Regions from separate parts of the Streptomyces sp. NPDC004111 genome, predicted to be linked through region 1. Evidence: riboswitches for the same ligand, from Rfam matches in the RefSeq annotation. Region 1 holds a riboswitch; each other region holds the start of a gene.
The links. Region 1 has a riboswitch for cyclic di-AMP ahead of ACFYVL_RS05435 (peptidoglycan DD-metalloendopeptidase family protein). Riboswitches for the same ligand answer to the same signal wherever they lie in the genome.
Positions count from the first base shown of each region.

Region 2: linked by a shared signal. The riboswitch ahead of ACFYVL_RS11605 (transglycosylase family protein) and the one ahead of ACFYVL_RS05435 (peptidoglycan DD-metalloendopeptidase family protein) in region 1 are both predicted to bind cyclic di-AMP.
Region 3: linked by a shared signal. The riboswitch ahead of ACFYVL_RS34865 (M23 family metallopeptidase) and the one ahead of ACFYVL_RS05435 (peptidoglycan DD-metalloendopeptidase family protein) in region 1 are both predicted to bind cyclic di-AMP.
Region 4: linked by a shared signal. The riboswitch ahead of ACFYVL_RS18105 (M23 family metallopeptidase) and the one ahead of ACFYVL_RS05435 (peptidoglycan DD-metalloendopeptidase family protein) in region 1 are both predicted to bind cyclic di-AMP.

Region 1 is NZ_JBIAMU010000002.1:218,278-222,676, forward strand. Features, by position in the region: gene ACFYVL_RS05435 (peptidoglycan DD-metalloendopeptidase family protein) at 1-891, opposite strand, end outside; cyclic di-AMP (ydaO/yuaA leader) riboswitch at 896-1,103, opposite strand; gene ACFYVL_RS05440 (tyrosine-protein phosphatase) at 1,504-2,328, shown strand; gene ACFYVL_RS05445 (DUF6126 family protein) at 2,387-2,644, opposite strand; gene ACFYVL_RS05450 (helix-turn-helix domain-containing protein) at 2,646-3,254, opposite strand; gene ACFYVL_RS05455 (aspartate aminotransferase family protein) at 3,331-4,399, opposite strand, start outside.
Region 2 is NZ_JBIAMU010000004.1:429,880-434,278, forward strand. Features, by position in the region: gene ACFYVL_RS11595 (cytochrome P450) at 1-583, shown strand, start outside; gene ACFYVL_RS11600 (transglycosylase family protein) at 701-1,819, shown strand; cyclic di-AMP (ydaO/yuaA leader) riboswitch at 2,108-2,304, shown strand; gene ACFYVL_RS11605 (transglycosylase family protein) at 2,307-3,017, shown strand; gene eno (phosphopyruvate hydratase) at 3,308-4,399, shown strand, end outside.
Region 3 is NZ_JBIAMU010000022.1:17,689-22,087, reverse strand. Features, by position in the region: gene ACFYVL_RS34880 (NAD(P)H-binding protein) at 28-966, shown strand; tRNA gene ACFYVL_RS34875 (tRNA-Met) at 1,092-1,165, shown strand; gene ACFYVL_RS34870 (PP2C family protein-serine/threonine phosphatase) at 1,337-2,539, shown strand; cyclic di-AMP (ydaO/yuaA leader) riboswitch at 2,886-3,019, shown strand; gene ACFYVL_RS34865 (M23 family metallopeptidase) at 3,031-4,281, shown strand.
Region 4 is NZ_JBIAMU010000008.1:241,324-245,722, reverse strand. Features, by position in the region: gene ACFYVL_RS18115 (M16 family metallopeptidase) at 1-1,126, shown strand, start outside; gene ACFYVL_RS18110 (M16 family metallopeptidase) at 1,156-2,523, shown strand; cyclic di-AMP (ydaO/yuaA leader) riboswitch at 2,715-2,884, shown strand; gene ACFYVL_RS18105 (M23 family metallopeptidase) at 2,898-3,692, shown strand; gene ACFYVL_RS18100 (GntR family transcriptional regulator) at 3,915-4,399, shown strand, end outside.

The DNA.
Region 1 (4,399 bases):
GCTCTGGCCGGAGCGGACGTTCAGCGCGGAGAGGTGGGCGTACTGCGAGTAGTGGCCGTCGTTGTGCCGGATGACGACCTCGTTGCCGTACGCGCCGCCCCAGCCGGCCGAGACGACGGTGCCCGCGCCGACGGCCTTGACCGAGGTGCCGGAGGAGGCGCGGAAGTCGACGCCGGTGTGGTAGCCACTGGACCAGCTGCCGCCGGAGGCCCGGTAGGAGGTGGAGACGCCGGAGGAGACGGGGGCGGTGAAGCCGGTGCCCGAGCCGGTGGACCGCTCGCGGGTCTCGCTGCGGCGCTCGGTGCGCTGCTCCTGCTTCCCGGTGCGCTCGCGCTTCTCGGTGCGGTGCCCGGTGCGCTGCTCCTTGCGCTCCTCGGTGCGCTCGACGGCCTTGCGCTCGACGGGCGCGGACTGCTTCCCGGCGGCCGGGGCGGCCTGCGTGGAGGTCTTGGCGCCGGAGGCCTTGGCGCCGATCGAGAGCTTCATACCGGGGTAGATCAGCGACGGGTCGCCGCCGACGACGGACCGGTTGTCCTCGTAGAGCTTCTGCCAGCCGCCGCGCACCTTCTCGGCAGCGGCGATCTTCGACAGGTGGTCGCCGGTCACCACGGAGTACGTACGGGTGGCCGTGCGGTCGGCGTCGGTGCGCGGGGCCGCGGTCTGCTCCGCGGCGCGCTGCTGCGGAATCCGCACCTGCTGGGTCTGCTCGGCCTTCGGCTGGGCCGCGTGGCCGGGAGCGACGGCCGGGGCGGCGGCGGGCTCGGCGGCCTGTGCCCCGGCGGCGCCGATCAGCGGGAGGGCCAGAGCCGCACCGCCCGTACCGGCGGCGACGAAGCCGCGGGTGAGCGAGGAACTGGGCTTCGGGCGGCGGTGCTTACCCTTTGCAGGCATGACGGATTCCTCTCCGGCGCCTGCGAGGTGAGCTGTCGGGTTCGGGCTGGAGATGCCCGGCCGCGCTCTTGTCGAGCGCGGCTTCACCCCTAGCCGTACCGGCGGACTCGCGTCCTCCGGTGCCGGCGTACTACCTGGGTCCCCCGCTCCTGCCACACGAAGAAATATGGGTGCGGATGCCGGGCGGTGGCAGGATTCGGCGGTCCACCCGGATTGACGGTGACCGTAAGCGAGTGCGGACCGCCGGAACAAGCCGTTCCCGTCTTCTCCTTCCCGTGCGCACCTCTTCTCCACGGTTCTGCGGTCGTCCCCCATCGGCCCCGGTGCCCGTTTTCCGTTGCTGGCCTGCCATTTGACGCACCGGCACCAGTTGCCCCGCGGTTCCTATGATTCTGCTCACTCGACACCGGAATTCAGTGCCTACAAATTCCCTACATAGCGACAAATCAACCAATTCGCCGCCACGGCTCCGCCTGCCCCTCGACCCTGGCCCCAAGTGCCGAACAAATCCCCCCGAGTTGCCCCAGGAACCCGTCTCCGACCATGTCGTATCGTCGAAACGCGCCCCTCGTCGGTCACCGCTGGCCGGCGAACGACCCTTGAGGAGCACTCGTGACCCAGCAGGTGCCACAGGTCCCCGCCCCGTCGACGTCCCCCGACGCGGAACCCGAGCTGGCCGGGGTACGGAACTTCCGCGACGTGGGCGGTCTGCCGACCGTGGACGGCCGCCGGACGCGGTACGGGCGGCTCTTCCGCAGTGGTCACCTGGCGCACGCCACCGGGCCCGACACCGCGTTCTTCGACTCGCTCGGCCTGCACACGGTCTTCGACTTCCGCAACGCGGCGGACCAGAAGCTGGAGGGCCCGGACGTCGAGCTGAGCGGCGTACGGAACGTGAACATCCCGCTGAGCGACCCGGCCGACGGCGCCGAGTTCTGGCGGATGGTGCGCGACGGGAACATCGACCAGCTGCGCGAGATCCTCGCCGAGGGCAAGGCCGCCGCCCGGATGACCGCCTCGTACCGGCGGATGATCAAGGAGCGGGCCGCCGAGCACAGCCGGGTGCTGCACGCGCTGGCCGAGGACAGCGTCCCCGCGCTGATGCACTGCGCGGCGGGCAAGGACCGGGCGGGCCTGGCGATAGCCGTGACCCTGCTCGCCGTGGGGGTCGAGCGCGAGGCGATCACCGCCGACTACCTGAAGTCGAACGACCCGCACCGCCGCTACAAGGTGCGCCGCGGCAGTGACTCGCCGGAGGCGATGAACGACGAGGTGATGGGGCTGCTCGCACCGCTCTTCGACGCCCGCGCCGCCTACATAGACGCGGCGTTCGACACCATCGAGGAGACCTGGGGCGACACCGCGACCTACCTCTCCCGGGGGCTGGGGCTCGCGCCCGAAACCCGTGAGGCCCTGCGCGAGCGCCTCACGGCGTAGCCCCGGCAGCGCGGGGTCCGGCGGGGCGGGGTCCGGCGGGGCGGACCCCCGGGAGGGCTCAGCCCTCGCCGCCGAGGGTGAAGAGCAGGTAGATGAAGGCCGCGAAGACGTGGCCGACGGCGACGTAGAGGAAGACCCGCAGGACCAGGCCGCGCGGGGCCCGGTCCTCCACGAAGCCGAGCACTCCGGAGGAGCGGCCCGCGCCGTCGTTCCAGTCGGCCTTCTTGCTGTCCACCTGGCCGGAGTGGGCCATCTCGTCGGCGGCCCTGGCGATCGCGGCCATCGCGGCGTTCTGGGACTCGGTGAGCTCCGCCATCTCATGACTCCTGGGGCAGGCAGAGACCGGCAACGGTGCTCTGCATCAGTGTGTGGACGAAAAGCAGCTCGGCCCCGCCCGGGTTCACCGCGGTGATCCGGTGCGGGGTGAGCGAGTCGAAGTGGGCGCTGTCGCCCGCGTCCAGCAGGTGGACGCTCTCCCCCAGGACCAGCCGCAGCCGCCCTTCGAGGACGTACAGCCACTCCTCGCCGGGGTGCACCCGCACGAGGTCCTGCTGCGCGGCGTGCGGAACGTGGACCCGCAGCGCCTGCATCGCCCGCCCCGAGCCGCCCGCCTGCCGGTAGGTCCAGCCGTCGGCCTCGCGCGCGCTCATGTCGCCGGCCCGCAGCACGGCGTCGCGGTCGCCGGTCCGCTCGCCCAGCACCTCGGAGACGGTCGTACCGTAGATACGGGCCAGGGCCAGCAGCATCGGCAGCGAGGGCTGGCGCTGTCCGGTCTCCAGCCGGGAGAGGTGGGCGGGCGAGAGCCCGGCACGGCCGGCCGCGGCCTCCAGCGTGAAACCGCTGCGGCGGCGGAGTTCTCGCAGGTGGGGGGCGACCGAAGGCAGCTCGCCGGAGTCCTCGGCCGCCTCTTCGAGGCGTGGCGTCATACGTCCATTGAGCCAGACGCGTTGCCTCCGGGGCAAACCACTTGCCCCAGAGGCAAAAACTCCGCGTTCCGGCCCGCTACCGGTTGAGGACCGCCTGCTTCACCAGTGTCCTGCTGAAGTCCCACATCAGTCCCCCGCCGCTGTGTGCGTCGTCCATCACGGCGGTGAAGGCCGCGACGAAGCGCTCGACCTCCTTCTCCCCCACCGTCAGCGGCGGGATCAGCTTGATCACTTCGAGGTGGTCGCCGGAGACCTGGGTGAGGATCCGGTGCTTCTGCAGCAGCGGTACGACGACCATCTGCGCGAAGAGGCCCTTGCGGGCGGCCTGGAGCATCGTCCACCGGCTGCGCAGCTTGAGCGACTGCGGCCGGCCGAACTCGATGCCGATCATGAGCCCGCGCCCGCGCACCTCGTGCAGCAGCTCGTACCGGCCGACCAGCTCGGCCAGGCGGGTCCGCAGCAGGTCTCCGGTGCGCCGGGCGTTCGCGACGACGTTCTCGTCCTCCATGACGGAGAGCACCGCGAGCCCGGCAGCCATGGCCTGGGCGTTGGACCCGAAGCTGGCCGAGTGGACCAGCACCCGGTCCATCGACGAGTACACCTTCTTGAAGATCCAGTCCTTGCCGAGCGTCGCCCCGACCGGTACGTAGCCGCCGGAGAGCGCCTTGGCGACGCACACCAGGTCGGGCTCCACCCCGTCCTCGTGCTGGTAGGCGTAGAAGTCGCCGGTCCGGCCGAGGCCGGTCTGCACCTCGTCGGCGATCAGCAGCGCCTTGTGCCGGTGCAGCAGCTCCTGGGCGGCGCGCAGGAAGCCGGGCGGACTCTCGTGCACCCCCTTGCCCTGGATCGGCTCGACGACGAAACCGGCCACGTCGCCGCGGGCCAGCTCCCGCTCCAGCGCGGCCAGGTCGCCCAGCTCGATCGCGGTGTCGGGCAGCAGCGGGGCGAAGCCGTCGCGGAACCCGCTCTCCCCGTTCACCGAGAGGGATCCGGTGGTCAGCCCGTGGAAGGCGTGCGCGCAGTACAGGACGCGGGGTTTGCCGGTGGCGTACCGGGCGAACTTGAGCGCGGTCTCCACCGCCTCCGTACCGCTGTTGCCGAAGAACACCCGGTCCAGGTGCGGACTGTGCGCGAGGAGCTTCTCG
Region 2 (4,399 bases), on a different contig from region 1:
GGCCGCCGCCATGGCGTTCATCATTCTTTTCGCCGGCTTCGAGACCACCATCAATCTCATCGGCAACGGGACGTACGCACTGCTGCGCAACCCGGTGCAGCGCGCGCGTCTGCAGGAGGCACTGGCCGCGGGCGACAGGGAACTGCTCGCCACCGGAGTCGAGGAACTGCTGCGCTACGACGGCCCGGTGGAGCTGGCCACCTGGCGGTACGCGACCCAGGAGCTGACGCTCGGCGGGCAGCGCATCGAGAGCGGCGACCCGGTGCTCGTGGTCCTCGCGGCGGCCGACCGGGACCCGGAGCGGTTCCAGGATCCGGACAACCTCGATCTCGGCCGTCGGGACAACCAGCACCTCGGCTACGGCCACGGCATCCACTACTGCCTCGGTGCACCACTCGCCAGACTCGAAGCCCAGACAGCACTCGCGACCCTGCTGACCCGCTGTCCTGACCTGCGACTCGCGGCGGAACCTGACGATTTGCGCTGGCGCGGGGGCCTCATCATGCGCGGACTGCGCACGCTCCCGGTCGAGTTCGGCGACGGGCCGGAGCGCACCGGAACTGACGCTTCCTCAGCACTGTGACCTTCGCGTGATCTGCACTGCATCGACTTGTGACGGGTGTTCGAGTACGGCTACGTTCACGGGCGACTCGGCAGTGGTGGTCGGAAGCCGAGTCGTCGTCAGCTGAAAGGCAACCACATGCGTTCCGGGAACGGTCGGCACCGTCGTCCGCGTCAGGCACCCGCTCTCATCGTCGCGGCCGGGGTGACCGGGTCCGCCATCGCGATTCCGCTGCTCGGCGCGACCAGCGCCGGAGCGGCGGAGGCGGGTACGTGGGACCGGGTCGCCGAGTGCGAGAGCGGCGGCATGTGGAGTGCCGACCTGGGCAACGGGTTCTACGGCGGGCTCCAGTTCTCGCAGGAGAAGTGGGACCAGTACGGGGGCGCGGACTACGCGGAGCGCCCCGACCTCGCGAGCCGTTCCCAGCAGATCCGGATCGCGAACAAGGTGCTCGCGGCCGAGGGGCCGCAGGCCTGGCCGAGCTGTGCGGTCATATCCGGGCTCGCCCCGGGCGGCGGTTCCGGGAGCGGTGCGGGCTCCGGGGGAGTGGACGCGGCCGACCCCGGTACGGACACGCCCGCGCAGCCGAAGCCGCCGGCCGGCTCCGTGCAGCCCGACACGCCGGATTCCCAGACGGACCGGGACATCCCGGACAGCGGGCCGGAGTCAGGGACGCCGTCCGGCTCCACCGGGGGCCAGGTGCCGGGCAGCAGCACCGACCCGGCCCAGCCGACCCCCGGCACCAGCGTCGGCCCGAGCACGGGCCCGAGCACCGGTCCCGGCGCGAAGCCGACCGTCCCCGGTACGGACCCGAGCGCCGATCCGAGTGCGGACCCGGGCGCGGACCCGACGGCCGAGCGGCCCGCTCCTGGGGCGACGACGCCCGGTACCACCACTCCGGGCGGCGGCAAGCACCGCGGCACCCCCGCCCCGGAGAACTCCCTTCCCGGTGCGGACGGTTCGCAGGACCCCTCCACGGGCCCCGTCACCGACCCGTCGGCCGATCCGACGGTCCCGCCCGCGGCCGATGAGCGCGAGTCCGGCCGGCATGCCTCCCGCGGGGGCGGCAAGTCGCCCGACGGGCCCGCCGCGGACGACACGTACACCGTGCGTCCCGGGGACAACCTCTGGCACATCGCCGACGAGGCGAAGCTGCCCGGCGGGTGGCCGGCGCTCTACGAGGCGAACAAGACCTCCCTCGGTGACGACCCGGACCTCATCCGCCCTGGCCAGCACCTCGAACTGGGCGAGAAATAACCGGGAAACCATCACATTTCACGGGCAGTTAGGGAGTGAATGTCCGGTTCTGCGCGAGTGAGACATGAGTCTCTTCGCCCCAACTGGCGTGTCCCTTCCGGCAGCTCCTCCTGCGCCCCTTCTGACCTGCGTAAACGAGGGTTCCGGAAGGGCAAGGAGGGGTGAGATGTCCCCGATGTTCCTCTTTGAACATCGGGGACTCCTGTGTTTACGGTCGTCCTCGCTCGCCACCGGTGAGCACCGGAGCCCGTCACGCCGAATCCTGCCGGCGGGTCCCGGGAGCAGTCGTCGCGTACAGCGCCGTAGGCAGGAGCGGGGGACCCAAGGTAAGTGCCGGGCCCGGACGTTGAGAGACGTACGGAAACGGCTTGGGGTGAAGTCGCCGAGCGGAACGCAGCCTTCAGGGATGCGGACCGGAAGGGCGGCCGGGCGAACTCACAGCCCGAACCCGACAGCTCACCTCGAAGGCGTCGGTGAGGAGACATCCATGTCGCTTTTCAGCAAGGGCAAGCACCGCCGTCCGTCCAAGGCCACTCGCGTCGCCGCCTACGCCGGCGTCGCCGGTGTCGCGGTCGCCGCCCCGCTGATGGGGGCCACCTCGGCCTCCGCCGCCTCCGTCGACACCTGGGACGCCGTCGCCCAGTGCGAGTCCGGCGGCAACTGGTCCATCAACACCGGCAACGGCTACTACGGCGGTCTGCAGTTCTCGCAGTCCTCCTGGGCCGCCGCGGGCGGCACCCAGTACGCCCCGCGCGCCGACCAGGCCTCCAAGGGCCAGCAGATAGCCACCGCCGAGCGGCTGCTCGACATGCAGGGTCCGGGTGCCTGGGCCTGCGCCGGTGCCGGCAACCTGAGCAACGACGGTGTCGACCCGGGCGTGGGCACCGGTGCGAAGTCCGCCCCGAAGCAGCAGAAGCAGCAGCGCTCCGAGGCCCCCGCCGCGTCCCGCAGCGAGGCCCGTCAGGCCCCGAAGGCCGAGCGGTCCGCGCCGAAGGCGGCCCCCAAGGCCGCCCCGAAGGCCGCCGCCCCGATCAAGAAGGGTGACGGCGAGTACAAGGTCAAGTCCGGCGACACCCTCGCCAAGATCGCCGAGGCCCACAAGGTCAAGGGCGGCTGGCAGCACATCATGGACCTGAATGAGGGAGTCGTCACCGATGCCGACCTCATCTTCCCGGGTCAGCAGCTCCACCTGAGCTGACCCCGCACGGGGGCGGTGGCCCACCCCCGCCGCCCCCCTGCCGGGACCCCGGTCTGGCGCGACTTCCCCCCGTATGCGCCCGGCCGGGGTCTTTTGCGTATGCACACAGAGTGAACCGCGGCGTAACGTTCCGTCGCTCCGTGAGGGTCTTTCGTCCTGTAATACAGGCATTCGGGCATCTTTTCGTCCCAGCGGGCGGTCGATCGGCTGGCCGATGCCCGTGGGCCGGTTAGGCTCTTGTCGCAAGGCAAAAGTGACCCTGCACCCCTAGCGTCACATTCCATAAGGAGATGCTCGTGCCGTCCATCGACGTCGTCGTAGCCCGGGAAATCCTGGACTCCCGAGGCAACCCCACGGTCGAGGTCGAGGTCGGCCTCGACGACGGCAGCACGGGTCGTGCTGCTGTTCCGTCCGGCGCCTCGACCGGTGCCTTCGAGGCCATCGAGCTCCGCGACGGTGACCCGAACCGCTACCTCGGCAAGGGTGTCGAGAAGGCCGTCCTCGCCGTCATCGAGCAGATCGGCCCGGAGCTCGTCGGCTACGACGCGACCGAGCAGCGCCTGATCGACCAGGCGATGTTCGACCTCGACGCCACCGAGAACAAGGGCTCGCTGGGCGCCAACGCGATCCTGGGCGTCTCGCTCGCCGTCGCGCACGCCGCCTCCGAGGCCAGCGACCTGCCGCTGTTCCGCTACCTCGGCGGTCCGAACGCGCACCTGCTGCCCGTCCCGATGATGAACATCCTCAACGGTGGGTCGCACGCCGACTCCAACGTCGACATCCAGGAGTTCATGATCGCCCCGATCGGCGCGGAGTCCTTCTCCGAGGCCCTTCGCTGGGGCGCCGAGGTCTACCACACCCTCAAGAAGGTCCTGCACACCAAGGGCCTGTCCACGGGCCTGGGCGACGAGGGCGGCTTCGCGCCGAACCTGGAGTCCAACCGCGCCGCGCTCGACCTCATCGTCGAGGCCATCAAGCAGGCCGGTTACGTGCCCGGCGAGCAGATCGCGCTCGCGCTCGACGTCGCCGCGTCCGAGTTCTACAAGGACGGCAAGTACGAGTTCGAGGGCAAGTCCCGCTCGGCCGCCGAGATGACCGAGTACTACGAGGAGCTCGTCTCCGCGTACCCGCTGGTCTCCATCGAGGACCCGCTGTACGAGGACGACTGGGCCGGCTGGAAGGTCATCACCGACAAGCTGGGCGCCAAGGTCCAGATCGTCGGCGACGACCTCTTCGTCACCAACCCGGAGCGCCTGGCCCGCGGCATCGAGGAGGGCTCGGCCAACGCCCTGCTCGTCAAGGTGAACCAGATCGGTTCGCTCACCGAGACGCTGGACGCCGTCGAGCTGGCCCAGCGCAACGGCTTCAAGTGCATGATGAGC
Region 3 (4,399 bases), on a different contig from region 1:
GAGCAAGTCGATCCACGGGAGCTTCGCGTGTCCTTCCTCCTCACCGGTGCCCGCGGCCAGGTCGCCCGAGCCGTCGCCGAACGCCTGGTCGCAGCCGGACACGGCGGTGGTCCCGGCGGTCCGGCCGCCGCTGCCGGGTCCGCCGGGGCCGTCCGTACCGCCGGGTCGTTCGTCCGTGTGGCCAGTGCCCGTCCCGCCGAGCTGGTCCCGCCGGACGGGACCGAGGCCGTCGAGATGGTGCTGGACCGGCCCGAGACCTTCGCCGCCGCGCTGGCCGGCGTACGGCAGGTCTTCCTCTATCCGGTGCCCGCCGGAATCCACGAGCTGATCAAGGCCGCCGAGGCCGCCGGGGTCGAGCACGTGGTGCTGATGTCCTCCGCCGCCGTCCTCGCCTCCGACGCCGAGACCCATCCGATCGCCGCGCACCACCTCCAGGTCGAGCGCGCGCTCGCCGAGTCCGCGCTGACCAGCACGTTCCTGCGGCCGGGCGCCTTCGCCAGCAACTCGTTCAGCTGGGCCGGGCCGATCGGCCAGGGGCAGCCGGTGGCCCTCCCGTACCCGGACGCGCGGGTCGTCCCCATCCATCCCGCGGACATCGCCGACATCGCGTTCGCAGCGATGACCGGAGCGGGAGAGGGGCGCGAAGGGGGCGTCGGCGGCTCTCTCGCCGGACGTACGGTCGCGCTCACCGGCGCCGAGCCGCTGTCCTTCCGCGAGCAGCTGGCGATCATCGCGGAGGAGACCGGACGGGAGGTCCGCGTCGAGCACATCGGGCGCGCCGAGGCCGAGGAGCAGATGGGCCGCCACATGCCCGCCCGGATGGTGACCGCGCTGCTCGACATCTGGGCTGCCGCCGAGGGCGGTCCCGCGGAGATCGCCGACACCACCGAGACCCTGCTCGGCCGCCCGGCCAGGACCTTCCGGCAGTGGGCGCGGGAGAACGCGGGGGCCTTCGAGGGACGCTGAGTCCGAGGGGCGCTGAGCGGGTGGGGCGAGGGGGCGGTGCGGGCCGTCCCCGTGGCCGCTCCGCGCGGGTGGCCGCCCCCGTGGTCAAAGCCGCCGCCCGGATGGCGTAGGGTTGTGTTCACCGACGCGGGGTGGAGCAGCTCGGTAGCTCGCTGGGCTCATAACCCAGAGGTCGCAGGTTCAAATCCTGTCCCCGCTACTGAAGACCTGAGGCCCGGAACTCGACAGAGTTCCGGGCCTCAGGCGTGTGCGGACCTACCGGGCCTCGTGCCGGACGCGCACGCGGCCCGTCCCCCACATGGCGGATGCCGATTCGCCCTGCGGCGCGGCTCCGGCAAGCCTGGGTGGGGAGCGGTACCGTCCGCACCCGGTGCGGACCTGGGCAGGAGAGCAGACGGTGGCGGGGTACGAGCGCGGTCGCGACGGGGTCGAGGGCGGGGCCGACCAGGCGGAGAAGGGCCGCAGGAGCAGGCGGTTCGTACGGACGCTGCCCCCTCTCATGATCATCGGTGGGGCCGTCTTCGACGCGTCCTCGCCGCCGAACTTCACCGCCGCCCCGCTGTTCGCCGCGGCTCCGCTGGTCGCCGCCCCCTTCTTCGGTCTCGCCGCCACCGTGCTGACGGCGGTCGCCTCGGTGCTGGCCGTGGTGGGGCTGCGCATCCACGACGACTCGCTGAAGAGGGTGCTGTCGGTGACCGAGCTGGTGACGGTGCTGACCGTCGCCGTGCTGGCCGTCTTCATCAACCGGGTCGTGCGCCGCGGGGACCGGCGGCTCGCCTCGGTGCGGGTCATCGCGGAGGCCGCCCAGCGGGCCGTCGTCCCCACGCCGCCGGAGAGCATCGGCGGACTGCAGATCGCGGCGCGGTACGAGGCGGCGGAGGCGGACGCGTTCATCGGCGGCGACCTCTTCGCGGTGCAGGACACCCCGCACGGGGTGCGGCTGGTCGTGGGGGACGTACGGGGCAAGGGGCTGGAGGCCGTCGAGGCGGTCGCGGTGGTGGTGGGCGCGTTCCGGGAGGCGGCCGAGACGGAGAGCACCCTGGAGGGCGTCGCGCAGCGGCTGGAACGGGCGCTGGCCAGGGAGGGCCGGCGGCGCGAGGGACTGGACGCGATGGAGGGGTTCACGACGGCGGTGCTCGCCGAGATCCCGCGCGCCGGGGGCGTCGTACGGCTGGTGAACCGGGGGCATCCCGAGCCGCTGCTGCTGTACGCGGACGGCGAGCTGGACGTGCTGACGCCGGAGGAGTTCGCGCTGCCGCTGGGGATGGGCGACCTGGGGGACTGGCCGGACCGGGCGCGGGAGGTCCGCTTCCCCGGTGGTTCGACGCTGGTGTTCTACACGGACGGGCTCTCCGAGGCGCGGGACGCGGCGGGTGTCTTCTACGACCCGGCGCTGCGGCTGCACCGGTCGCTGTTCCCCGGCCCCGAGGCCGTGCTGGAGGCGCTGACGAGCGACGTACGGGTGCACACCGGCGGCAAGCAGACGGACGACATGGCGCTGCTCGCGGTGGGGCGGCCGGGCGAGGGGCAGCCCGCCCGGCGGCGGACCGTGGAGATCGTGAAACGGCCCTGAGGGCCGGGTGCGGGACCGCGCGGCCGGCGGGGGCTCGGCGGCGGGCCGGGCACCGCGGCGCGATGGCTACGGGTTGTTACGGGGCGTGCTCGAAGGGGCGCGCTCCGCATAACAATTGACGATCTATCAGTTGTGGAGAGTTTGCGCGCAAGGCAACGCGAGTGACCGAAGGGGCGTCAGGGGGCCGTTGGGTCGCCCTGTTTGATGGCCTTTTGGGGCTGATGTCCTGGCCATCGATGCGCGCTCTGCGTTAACGATCAACAGGAACGGCTTGGAAATCCACTTGTGTGTCTATTAACGTTCGATAACGCAGCGCGGTCGTCCCAGCCGTCGTCAGAGACGGCGCCGTGCGCGTGCGCCGAATTCCGTGAGGAAACCGGGGAACCACCAATTGGGGTGAATCGGGCCGAACCTGGCCCGTAGGAGACCTTCCTGCTCCGAACCCGTCAGCTAACCCGGTAGGCGAGAAGGAAGGAAAGGAGCGCGCCTCCGTGGCGTCCAACAGGCCTGCCCCCGAGTCCCCCGCAGCCCCCGCTTTCTCGTACGGGGCGTACGGCGTCCCGAACGACACCGACGGGACGGAGGGCACCGGCCACGGCTACGGCTACGGCGCCACCGCGACGATGCCGACGGTCCCGGCGCAGCAGCAGCGCGGCGGCTACGAGGGCTTCGTGGAGTTCGACGGTCCGCCCGCCTCCACCGAGGAGTGGAACCCCACCGAGGACTCCGTCGTTCCGGTCCGCGGCAAGCACCGGGTCGCCAAGCAGCGCGGCTCGCTGGCCCGCAGTTCCACCGTGCTGGGCGTCGGTGTGATCGCGGCCGTCGGCGCGGGCGGCATCGCCACCGCGCAGGACAAGCCCGCCGTCTCCATATCGCTGCCGGACCAGATCTCCGATTCCCTCGACTCCCTCGCCGACGCCCTGCCGGACGCCAAGTCCCTGCCGGGTGTCGGCGCTCTGGTTTCCGGCTCCGACGACGAGAAGCCGGGCTCCGGGTCCGGTACCGGGGAGGAGCTGATGGCCGCCCCCGCCCCCGCGGCGGCTCCCGTCGCCGCCACCGACCAGGCCGGGCACGCCGTCGGACAGCAGCCGGGCGCGGGCGACAGCCTGCGCGCCCGCATCCTCCAGCAGGCCGAGCAGCAGCGCTCCGCCGCCGACGCCGCCGTCCGGGAGGCCGCCCGCGCGCAGGCCGTCAAGGACGCCGCAGCCGAGGCGAAGAAGCAGCGCGACGAGGCCCACGCGAAGGCCGAGAAGGCCGCCCGGGAGAAGGCCGAGGCCGAGGAGCGCGCCAAGGCCGCCGCCGCGGCGAAGGCGGAGGCCGAGCGGCTCGCCAAGCTGGCCGCCAGCTACTCGCTGCCCACCTCGGGCTACTACCTCAGCGCCACCTTCGGGCAGTCCGGCTCGATGTGGTCCTCGGGCCACCACACCGGACTCGACTTCGCGGCCGGTGCCGGCACCCCGGTCAAGGCCGTCCACCAGGCGACCGTCAAGTCGGCCAACTACTCCGGCAGCTACGGCTACCGGATCGTCCTCGAACTGCCCGACGGCACCGAGGTCTGGTACTGCCACCTCTCCCAGATGAACGTCTCGCCCGGCGAGAAGGTCTCCACCGCCCAGGTCATCGGCAACGTCGGCGCCACCGGCAACGTGTCCGGCGCGCACCTGCACCTGGAGGTGCACACCCCGGGCGGCGACGGCATCGACCCGGCCGCGTGGCTGCGCGGCAAGGGCCTCACCCTCTGACGCGGCGCTCCACCCCGCTACCCGGTCCCCGCCCCGTGCGGGGACCGCGGTCTGCCGAACTCCGGCAGTCCTGGCGCTCACCCCCCGACGCCAGGGCTGCCGGTTCGCATGTGCGGCC
Region 4 (4,399 bases), on a different contig from region 1:
GGTGCAGGGCGCCGGCGGTTCGCTCAACGGCACCACCAGCTTCGAGCGCACCAACTACTTCGAGACCATGCCCGCGCACCAGCTGGAGCTGGCGCTCTGGCTGGAGGCCGACCGGATGGGCTCGCTGCTCACCGCGCTCGACGACGAGTCCATGGAGAACCAGCGCGACGTCGTCAAGAACGAGCGCCGCCAGCGGTACGACAACGTGCCCTACGGCACCGCGTTCGAGAAGCTCACCGCCCTCATGTACCCCGAGGGCCACCCCTACCACCACACCCCGATCGGCTCCATGGCCGACCTGGACGCCGCGACGCTGGAGGACGCCCGCGCCTTCTTCCGCACGTACTACGCGCCCAACAACGCGGTGCTGTCCGTGGTCGGCGACATCGACCCCGAGCAGACCCTGGCCTGGGTGGAGAAGTACTTCGGCTCGATCCCCGGCCACGACGGCAAGCAGCCGCCGCGCGACGGCTCGCTGCCCGACGTCATCGGCGGCGAACTGCGCGAGGTCGTCGAGGAGGAGGTCCCGTCGCGTGCGCTGATGGCCGCCTACCGGCTGCCCAGCGACGGCACCCGCGAGGCGGACGCCGCCGACCTGGCGCTCACCGTCCTCGGCGGCGGCGAGTCCTCCCGGCTGCACAACCGCCTCGTGCGCCGCGACCAGACCGCCGTCGCCGCCGGATTCGGCCTGCTGCGGCTGTCCGGCGCGCCCTCCCTCGGCTGGCTGGACGTCAAGACGTCCAGCGGCGTGGAGGTTCCGCGGATCGAGGCGGCCGTCGACGAGGAGCTCGCCCGGTTCGCCGAGGAGGGCCCGACGGCCGAGGAGATGGAGCGCGCCCAGGCCCAGCTGGAGCGCGAGTGGCTGGACCGGCTCGGCACGGTGGCCGGCCGCGCCGACGAACTGTGCCGGTACGCCGTGCTGTTCGGCGACCCGCAGCTCGCCCTGACCGCCGTCGGACGCGTCCTCGACATCACCGCCGAGGAGGTCCAGGCGGTGGCCAAGGCACGGCTGCGCCCCGACAACCGGGCGGTCCTGGTGTACGAGCCGCTCGCGGCAGCCGGGTCCGACGACGCCGGGCAGGACGGCGCCGTGCAGGAAGACACGCAGGAAGGGGCGGACAAGTGACGGAGACCGCAGCAGCCGTGACCAGCGACATGCAGTTCCACCCGCAGCCGCAGGCCGGCCCGGCGACACCGTGGGCCTTCCCGGCCCCCGAGCGCGGCGCGCTGCCCAACGGGCTGACCGTGCTGCGCTGCCACCGCCCCGGCCAGCGGCTGGTGGCCGTCGAGGTCTTCCTCGCCGCCCCGCTGGAGGCCGAGCCCGCGGGCCTCGACGGAGTGGCCACCATCATGTCGCGCGCCTTCACCGAGGGCACCGACAAGCACTCCGCCGAGGAGTTCGCCGCCGAGCTGGAGCGCTGCGGCGCCACCCTCGACGCGTTCGCCGACCACCCGGGCGTCCGGGTCTCCCTCGAAGTCCCGGTCTCCCGGCTGCCGAAGGCGCTCGGGCTGCTCGCGGACGCCCTGCGCGCGCCCGCGTTCGCGGACGGCGAGATCGAGCGGCTGGTGCGCAACCGGCTCGACGAGATCCCGCACGAGGCGGCCAACCCCTCGCGGCGGGCCGCCAAACAGCTCTCCAAGGAGCTCTTCCCGGCGTCGCTGCGGATGTCGCGCCCCCGGCAGGGCACCGAGGAGACGGTGAAGAGCATCGACTCCGCGGCCGTGCGCGCCTTCTACGAGGCGCACGTCCGCCCGGCCACCGCCACCGCGGTCGTCGTCGGCGACCTGGACGGCACCGACCTGGACGCCGTGCTGGCCGACACCCTGGGGGAGTGGACCGGCAACACCGCCGAGCCGCGCCCGATGACGCCCGTCACGGCCGACGACACCGGACGGGTCGTCGTCGTGGACCGTCCGGGCGCCGTCCAGACGCAGCTGCTGATCGGCCGTATCGGCGCCGACCGGCACGACCGCGTCTGGCCCGCCCAGGTGCTGGGCACGTACTGCCTGGGCGGCACCCTCACCTCCCGGCTGGACCGCGTCCTGCGCGAGGAGAAGGGCTACACGTACGGAGTACGCGCCTTCGGCCAGGTGCTGCGCTCCGCCGAGGACGGCACCGGCGCCGCCATGCTGGCCATCAGCGGCTCCGTGGACACCGAGTCGACCGGGCCCGCCCTGGAGGACCTCTGGAAGGTCCTGCGGACGCTGGCGGCCGAGGGGCTCACCGACGCCGAGCGCGACGTGGCCGTGCAGAACCTGGTGGGCGTCGCCCCGCTCAAGTACGAGACGGCGTCCGCCGTCGCGGGCACCCTGGCCGACCAGGTCGAGCAGCACCTGCCCGACGACTTCCAGGCCCAGCTGTACGCCAGGCTCGCGCAGACCGGCACCGTGGAGGCCACCGCGGCCGTCGTGAACGCCTTCCCGGTGGACCGGCTCGTCACCGTCCTGGTCGGCGACGCCGCGCGGATCGCCGAGCCGGTGCGGGCGCTCGGCATCGGTGAGGTTTCCGTCGTCACCGGCTGACAAATCAGGACAAGGAGGGCCCCGATGACTGATGAGTTGTCGGGGTCCTCCTGTATGTCCGGTTTGTTGTGGAGGTTGCGTGTCTGCCGTGTGGGCTGCGTTACAAAACCCCGTCTCTGTTTGGTGATTGAAACAGGGGCCGCTTAGCGTCGGTCCGGCTGTCCGTCAGAGTGCGCCGCAACCGCGGCACCGGACAGTCATCGCCGAGTCCCCGTCAGGCGCGAGCCTGGGGAGCCGGGGACCCACTTACGTCCCTGGGGTGAATCGGACGCCATCGCCCTTCACGGGCCGGTGGGGCCCGTAGGAGACCTTCCTGCTCCGAACCCGTCAGCTAACCCGGTAGGCGAGAAGGAAGGAAAGGAAACAGCCTCTTCATGGCGTTCACCCGTGCCGCCGGGAAGCACCGTCGTCCCTCCGTGCTGTCGCGCAGGAGCGCGAACATCGCCGGAGTTGCCGCCCTCACCACGACGGGCGTCATCGGGACGCTGGCCCCGCAGGCCCTCGCCGCCGAGCAGGACCTGACCGCCGAGGACACCGGCGCCATCCGCGCGGTCGTCCTGGAGGACACCGTGACGGACAACCTCGCCGAGAAGGTCGAGGCCCAGGCCGCCGCCCAGAAGCACGCCTACGAGAAGGCCGAGGCCGAGCGCAAGGCCGAGGAGGCCCGCCGGGCGGAGGCCAAGCGCAAGGCCGAGGCGAAGATCAAGAAGGAGCGCGAGGAGCGCGAGCGCGCCGCCCGCGAGGCCGAGCGCAAGCGCCTCAACTCCTTCCGGCTGCCGGTCGCCGGCTCCTACGTCTCCACCGGCTACCAGACCGGCGGAGCCATGTGGTCCTCCGGCAGCCACTCCGGCGTCGACTTCCACGCCTCCTCCGGCAGCTCCGTCGTCGCCGTCGGCTCGGGCACGGTCGTCGAGGCCGGCTGGGGCGGCGCGTACGGCAACAACATCGTGATCCGGATGAACGACGGTTCGTACACCCAGTACGGCCACCTCTCCTCGATCGGTGTCTCGGTCGGGCAGTCCGTCACCCCCGGCGAGCAGATAGGCCTCTCCGGCTCCACCGGCAACTCCTCCGGCCCGCACCTGCACTTCGAGGCCCGCACCTCCCCCGACTACGGTTCGGACATCGACCCGGTCGCCTACCTGCGCGGCCACGGCGTCCGCGTCTGACCGAATCCCGCGCGCGGCCCCGTACCTCCCGTCGTTTCCCCGAAGGCCCCGGCTCCTCGTGAGCCGGGGCCTTCGGCGTTCCCGCGCTTTTCCGGCAATTCTTGCGGCCCACCGGCCGCCGCGGCCAAATTTCGGCCATGAATTTCCGCCGCCCGTCGGCAGTTCGGGCCCGCTGCAATAGAGTTCCGGAAAGGCGGTTGCAGAACGGACGGAGGGACGGGCATGCGCATTCCCGCGCATTCGGTGTGTACGGCGATCCGCGACGACATCGTGTCGGGGGCCCTGCCGCGCGGCAGCCGGCTGACCGAGGAACTGCTGGCCGGCCGGTACGGGGTCTCGCGGGTCCCGGTCCGCGAGGCGCTGCGCACGCTGGAGTCCGAGGGCTTCGTCACCCGCCGCAGGAACGTGGGCGCCTGCGTCGCCGAGCCCACCGCGCAGGAGGCCGCCGACCTGCTGGAGGTGCGGACGCTGCTGGAGCCCCTGGGAGCGGCTCGGGCGGCCGTGCGGCGCAGCGAGGCGCACCTCAAGGTGCTGCGCGGGCTGGTCAGGCTGGGGCAGGAGCGGGCCGGGCAGCCGGAGGGCGACGATCTCGCCGCGCTCGGCGGCTGGTTCCACGAGACGCTCGCCCAGGCCTCCGCCAGCCCCGGACTGATCACCCTGCTCACCCAGCTGCGGCACAAGACCACCTGGATGTACGTCTCGGAGCG